DNA from 2 places in the Synechococcus sp. NOUM97013 genome. Region 2 is predicted to be linked to the other one. Evidence: predicted binding sites of a transcription regulator. Region 2 holds the regulator's gene; the other holds the start of a gene.

Region 1 (3,415 bases), 280 kb from region 2:
AGCCGCCTTGGTGGCGTTGATGGCGTCCTCGAGGCGAAGCTTTTTGTCCTTCATCTCGGTTTCGGTGGCCGCACCCACCTTCACCACAGCCACGCCACCGGCCAATTTGGCCAGACGCTCCTGCAGCTTCTCCTTGTCGTAGGTGGACTCGGTCTCGTCCATCTGCTTGCGGATCTGCTCACAGCGCGCTTTCACAGCCACATCATTGCCTTCGGCAACGATGGTGGTGGTGTCCTTGTTGATCGTGATGCGACGGGCCGTGCCCAGCATCTCGATCTTGGCGTTCTCCAGCTTCAGACCGGCGTCTTCAGTGATCAGCTGACCATTGGTCAGAACGGCCATGTCTTCCAGCATCGCCTTGCGACGGTCGCCGAAACCGGGGGCTTTCACGGCCGCCACGTTCAGCACGCCACGCAGACGGTTGACCACGAGGGTCGCCAGGGCTTCCTTCTCGATGTCTTCAGCAATGATCAGGAGCGGCTTGCCGGTGCGGGCGATCTGCTCGAGCACCGGGACCAGATCCTGCACTAGTCCAATTTTCTTGTCGGTGAGGAGGATGTAGGGCTCGTCAAGGACGGCTTCCATCCGCTCGGTGTCGGTGGCGAAGTAAGGGGAGATGTAGCCCTTGTCAAAGCGCATGCCTTCGGTGACCTCCAGTTCGGTGGTCATCGACTTGCCCTCTTCCAGGGAAATCACTCCTTCCTTACCGACCTTGTCCATGGCGTCGGCGATCATCCGACCCACTTCCTCGTCATTGCCAGCAGAAATGGTGCCCACCTGAGCGATGGCATTGCTGTCAGCAATCGGCTTGGCGTTTTCCTTGATTTTTTCGACCAGGAACTCGGAAGCCTTATCAATGCCTTTCTTCAGGGTGATGGCATTGGCACCGGCAGCGACATTGCGCAGACCGGCTTTGACCATGGCATGGGCCAGAACAGTGGCGGTAGTGGTGCCATCGCCTGCGGCGTCATTGGTCTTGGAAGCGGCCTGACGGATCAGGGCAACACCAGTGTTCTCGATGTGATCTTCGAGTTCGATCTCCTTGGCGATGGTGACGCCATCGTTGATGATCTGAGGAGCACCGAACTTCTTCTCCAGCACCACGTTGCGACCCTTAGGGCCGAGCGTCACGGCGACGGACTCAGCCAGGATGTCGATGCCTTTCTCGAGCGCGCGACGGGCGTTCTCGTTGTAAATGATGCGCTTAGCCATGGGAGGCAGGAAATCAGTGAAATGGGAACAACAAACAACTGCCCTTCAAGGAACGGGCAGACGCAAATCGATCAGTTGACGACGGCGAGGATGTCCTTCTCGGACAGCAGCACGTATTCATCGCTGCCGAGCTTGATGTCGGTGCCGGCGTACTTGCTGTAGAGGACCTTGTCGCCCACGCCCACCTCTGGAGCCTGACGGGATCCGTCGTCGTTGGGCTTGCCGGGTCCGACCTGAACCACCTCACCCACCTGGGGCTTTTCTTTGGCGGTGTCAGGAAGAAGGATGCCGCCGGCGGTCTTCTCTTCGGATTCAGAGATCTTGACGAACACGCGATCGCCGAGGGGCTTAACGGTGGAGACGCTGAGGGAAACAGCAGCCATGGGTTCTTGCAGGAGCAGGGACAGGGCGCGTTGGCGCCGGTTCGACTCGAGCTGGCACTCAAGGTCGACGACTGCCAACCTATGTCCGGGCTTCGCCTTCCGACCATGCGCCAGGCGTGCGGGTGACCGAACCCCCCGAGATCAACCGTGGCGGTGGTATCGTTGCGCCGCTCAGGAAGGGAAAGCTTTACCCGCCTCCCTCTCACATCTCCTTACTTATGGCCGCTGCTGCTCCTGCTTCCGCCGGTACCAAGGGCGTTGTTCGCCAAGTGATTGGCCCGGTGTTGGACGTGGAATTCCCCGCCGGCAAGCTGCCCAAAATTCTCAATGCCCTTCGGATCGAAGGCAAGAACCCCGCAGGCCAGGACGTGGCTCTGACTGCCGAGGTGCAGCAGCTGCTGGGCGATCACCGGGTTCGCGCCGTGGCCATGAGTGGCACGGATGGACTGGTCCGAGGCATGGAAGCCGTCGACACTGGTGCTGCCATCTCCGTTCCCGTGGGTGAAGCCACCCTCGGACGCATCTTCAATGTGCTGGGTGAGCCTGTTGACGAGCAGGGTCCCGTCACCACCAAAGAAACTGCCCCGATCCACCGCGAGGCTCCCAAGCTCACCGAGCTCGAAACCAAGCCCAAGGTGTTCGAAACCGGGATCAAGGTGATTGACCTTCTGGCTCCCTATCGACAGGGCGGCAAGGTCGGCCTGTTCGGTGGTGCCGGTGTGGGCAAGACCGTTCTGATTCAGGAGCTGATCAACAACATCGCCAAAGAGCACGGCGGAGTGTCCGTCTTCGGCGGTGTGGGTGAGCGCACCCGTGAGGGCAATGACCTCTACGAGGAATTCAAGGAGTCCGGAGTGATCAACTCCGAGGACCTCTCCAAGTCGAAGGTGGCTCTCTGCTACGGCCAGATGAACGAGCCTCCCGGCGCCCGCATGCGCGTGGGTCTCTCCGCTCTGACCATGGCCGAGCACTTCCGTGACGTAAACAAACAGGACGTGCTGCTGTTCGTCGACAACATCTTCCGCTTCGTCCAGGCCGGCTCCGAAGTGTCTGCACTGCTGGGCCGCATGCCCTCCGCTGTGGGCTACCAGCCCACCCTGGGCACCGACGTGGGCGCGCTCCAAGAGCGTGTTGCCTCAACCGTGGAAGGTTCAATTACCTCGATCCAGGCCGTCTACGTTCCGGCTGACGACCTCACCGACCCGGCACCTGCCACCACCTTTGCTCACCTTGACGCCACCACGGTGCTGAACCGTGCCCTGGCCTCCAAGGGCATCTACCCCGCTGTGGATCCCCTGGATTCCACCAGCACCATGCTTCAGCCCGCTGTCGTCGGGGACGAGCACTACCGCACCGCCCGTGCCGTGCAGTCCACCCTGCAGCGTTACAAGGAGCTTCAGGACATCATCGCCATCCTGGGTCTCGACGAACTTTCCGAAGATGACCGTCAGACCGTGGACCGCGCTCGCAAGATCGAGAAATTCCTGTCCCAGCCCTTCTTCGTGGCTGAGATCTTCACCGGCATGCCTGGCAAGTACGTGAAGCTGGAAGAAACCATCAGCGGTTTCAACCAGATCCTTGCTGGTGAGCTCGACCACCTACCCGAGCAGGCCTTCTACCTCGTGGGCAACATCGAGGAAGTCAAGGCCAAGGCCGCCAAGATCGCTGAAGAAGCCAAGTGATCATCTGGGGAGCATGAAGTCATGCTCCCCGTTGTTTCACTCAGCGCCACCGCTCCTCCACCAAGCTCTCCTTACCCATGTCCCTCACCCTCCGCGTGCTGGCACCCAACCAGAGCGTGTTCGACGGCCCTGCCGATG
Region 2 (3,415 bases):
ATCAGCGCCTGTGATCCGCGGCATCGCGTGATCGCCTGCTTACGCTGATCGCACGCTTCAACGGCCGTCACGCGGTCAGCTGCATTCGTGACCAGCACCCTGCCTTCTCAGCCCACTGCCCAGGATTTGGCCGTGACCTCTCGGCCAGCGTCCTCCGGGCGCTTCGGCCGCTTTGGTGGGCAGTACGTGCCCGAAACCCTGATGCCAGCGCTTGCCGAGCTGGAGGTGGCCGCGGCAGAGGCCTGGAAGGATCCGGCCTTCACCACCGAATTGAACCGGCTGCTCAAGACCTACGTGGGTCGCGCTACCCCGCTTTATGAAGCGGAGCGTTTGACCGCCCACTACCGCCGAGCCGATGGTGGCCCACGCATCTGGTTGAAGCGTGAAGACCTGAATCACACCGGCGCGCACAAGATCAACAACGCCTTGGGGCAGGCATTGCTGGCGCTGCGGATGGGCAAGAAGCGGATCATCGCCGAAACCGGCGCTGGCCAGCATGGCGTGGCTACTGCCACGGTCTGCGCCCGTTTCGGGCTTGAGTGCGTCGTCTACATGGGTGCTGAAGACATGCGCCGTCAGGCGCTGAACGTGTTCCGCATGCGTCTTCTCGGTGCCACGGTCCAGCCGGTGACGGCAGGGACCGCAACGTTGAAGGACGCCACCAGCGAGGCCATCCGAGACTGGGTCACCAATGTGGAAACCACCCACTACATCCTGGGTTCTGTGGCTGGGCCACACCCTTATCCAATGTTGGTGCGCGATTTCCATGCCGTGATCGGCGAAGAGACCCGGGCGCAATGCCGTGAGGCGTTCGGACGGCTCCCGGACGTGCTGATGGCCTGTGTGGGTGGTGGTTCCAATGCCATGGGCCTGTTCCACCCATTTGTGGAATGCCGTGATGTGCGCCTGATCGGCGTTGAAGCCGCTGGAGATGGCGTGGCCACAGGGCGTCATGCCGCCACCATGACCGAAGGCCGCGTCGGCGTTCTTCACGGTGCCATGAGCCTGCTGCTTCAGGATGAGGACGGGCAGGTTCAGGAAGCCCATTCGATCAGTGCCGGATTGGACTACCCCGGTGTCGGTCCCGAGCACAGCTACCTGCGTGAGATCGGCCGTGCTGAATATGGCGCTGTCACTGACACGCAAGCCTTGGAGGCCCTGCAGCTGGTCAGTCGGTTGGAGGGAATCATTCCAGCCTTGGAAACCGCCCACGCCTTTGCCTGGCTGGAAACCCTCTGTCCCACCCTGGCCGATGGCACGGAACTGGTGATCAATTGCTCCGGACGCGGCGACAAGGATGTCAATGCCGTTGCGGAGCGTTTGGGAGACGCTCTCTGACCGGTGGAGAGATGGACTCGATCACGCAGTCCAGAACCACTGGCTCGCCGTGATCATTTGAATCCTCGGCTGTTGCTCTCTACCCCATCAGCTCAGCAGATGGTTGAGGGTCCTTGCGACACACGTCACGGCTGCACGAGCTGTGGCATAGGCCATGCGCATCGGCCCGATTAGGGCAACTTGGCCGGTGCTTCCATCTCCGCTTCTGTAACTCGCTTGCACCACTGAGCAGTGCTGCAAGGCTGTTTGAGGGTGCTCTCCTCCAATCCAGACACGGCCGCCAAAGCCCTGTCTGCTGGGAGCGAAAGCCGCCGGGTTGCTGTCCATCAATTCCAGCAGTGGTCTGACCCGATCGCTGTCACTGAATTCCGGTTCAGCCACCAGACGCGACACGCCGTGCACTAGGGCCCTTTGGTCACCGGGGCCGCGCAGGGGATCCCGGCTCTGCAGCGCATCGTGGAGGGCCTGGCCGCAGGATTGCAGCTGCTGAGGCAGGCAGTTCCAGTCAAGCTGGCCACTGCCCTTCAGTTGGTCGTCAGTCCATCGCTCTAGGGCCTTCACCTGATGGGCACTGCCGTGGGGTAGGCGCAGATTGAGGTGATGGGCCTGACTGGAGTCCGCCACCACCATCACCAGCAGGCGGTCTTCGCTGGGCACCAGACGGATGGCACGCAGCTGGCTTTGGGAGCGTTGCGGTGGCGTGATCAGGCTCATGAGGCCTGTGAAGTCGCTGAGGCGCTTGGCCAGTTGCAGCAGCAGATCGTCGAGGGCAGCCCAACGCAGGCTGAGCTGTGTGAGCTCACGCTCGAGGTGCTGGGCTCCGGCACCCGGCTCCGGCAACAGGCAGTCGACGTAGTGCCGATAACCCTGGGGACTGGGAACCCGTCCTGCTGAGGTGTGGGGCTGGGTGAGTAGGCCCCGTTGTTCCAGGGCGCCCATGGCGGAGCGCACGGTGGCCGAACTGGCTTTGATGCCGAAGCGCTGTACCAAAGTGCGACTCCCCACCGGTTCGATGGTGTCGACGTAGTGGTGCACCGTGGCCTGCAGAACCTCCTGTTGACGTCGGGGCAGCAGCTCCACAGCAGTCACCTGATTGGCAGCGATCGTAAGGAGAATTCCCTGTTCGGGATTCCTCTCGTCATGAAGATGTGGTCTTCAAAACCTTCGCACGGGCCTCAATACCGGGGAACGGACGGATCGACCGTCACGCTCCAGGCATCAATCCCGCCCTCCAGATTCCAGACCTCCCTTGAAGGTTGCTGCTGAAGCAGCCAGCAGCCGAAATTCCAGCTGCGCACTCCTGCGTGACAAATCACCACCACGGGGCCATCTCCTGAAAGCGTCTTGTTGATGCTGCCCATCCAGTCCTCCGCTTGGCTGAGGGGTAGGTGCTCCACGGTGTGGGGGAACGGCGCGATCGTCAGTTCCTGGTCTTCGCGCACGTCGACCAGCGTGAGGTCAGGGCTGTTGGTCAGCCAGGCCTTCAATTCAGTCGCTTTCAGGGGCTTGGGGGTTTGTCCGTTCATGGATTCAGTTTGGCGTTGGACTGGCGATCCCCCGCGGATGGATGAAGATGAACCCAACCGCATCACCGTCCGTTCATGAAGGGACGTTCGTTCCTGCTGGCCCTGGCCGCTACGGCGATGGTGCTGCTCACCCTTGCGCTGGGGGTGTGGTCGGCCATGGCGCGTCAAAGTCCGCTTCGCATCGTCGACCAACCCCTCGCGTTGCCGCGGGCCGCACGCTTCATGCCACGGGATGCTGCGCTGACGCTCCACTGGCTTGTGGATCCACGGCAGGTTCCGGCTTATGCCCAGGCCGTCGCGCCGGTGCGTCAGCGCCGTTTGGTCAATGAGAGCACCCGCCAGCTGCGCGATGGAGCGTTTGCTCTGGCGGGGCTTGACTTCAGCAGTGAACTGGCGGGCTGGATTGGTCCTGAGGTCAGCTTGGCGGTGCTCCAGGCACCCTCCTCTCAGGTCGGTGCTCCACCCTCCGACAGTTGGGTGCTGGCGCTGTCGAGCCGTGATGAAGACGGGGCCAAGCGTTTTCTTCAGCGCTTTTGGCAAACCCGGAGCCT

Evidence for each region. Region 2 encodes HrcA, which represses chaperone genes, less so after heat shock. Its sites were predicted from a motif close to TTAGCACTCNNNNNNNNNGAGTGCTAA; they were not measured.
Region 1: groES (co-chaperone GroES) is a predicted target of HrcA. The motif match lies at 1,647-1,673, and genes of this name have one in related genera.

Annotation. Positions count from the first base shown of each region.
Region 1 is NZ_CP047941.1:1,947,501-1,950,915, forward strand. It holds gene groL (chaperonin GroEL) at 1-1,212, opposite strand, end outside; gene groES (co-chaperone GroES) at 1,284-1,595, opposite strand; gene atpD (F0F1 ATP synthase subunit beta) at 1,814-3,277, shown strand; gene atpC (ATP synthase F1 subunit epsilon) at 3,355-3,415, shown strand, end outside.
Region 2 is NZ_CP047941.1:2,232,290-2,235,704, reverse strand. It holds gene SynNOUM97013_RS12180 (class I SAM-dependent methyltransferase) at 1-48, shown strand, start outside; gene trpB (tryptophan synthase subunit beta) at 88-1,338, shown strand; gene hrcA (heat-inducible transcriptional repressor HrcA) at 1,426-2,418, opposite strand; gene SynNOUM97013_RS12165 (rhodanese-like domain-containing protein) at 2,514-2,864, opposite strand; gene SynNOUM97013_RS12160 (DUF3352 domain-containing protein) at 2,940-3,415, shown strand, end outside.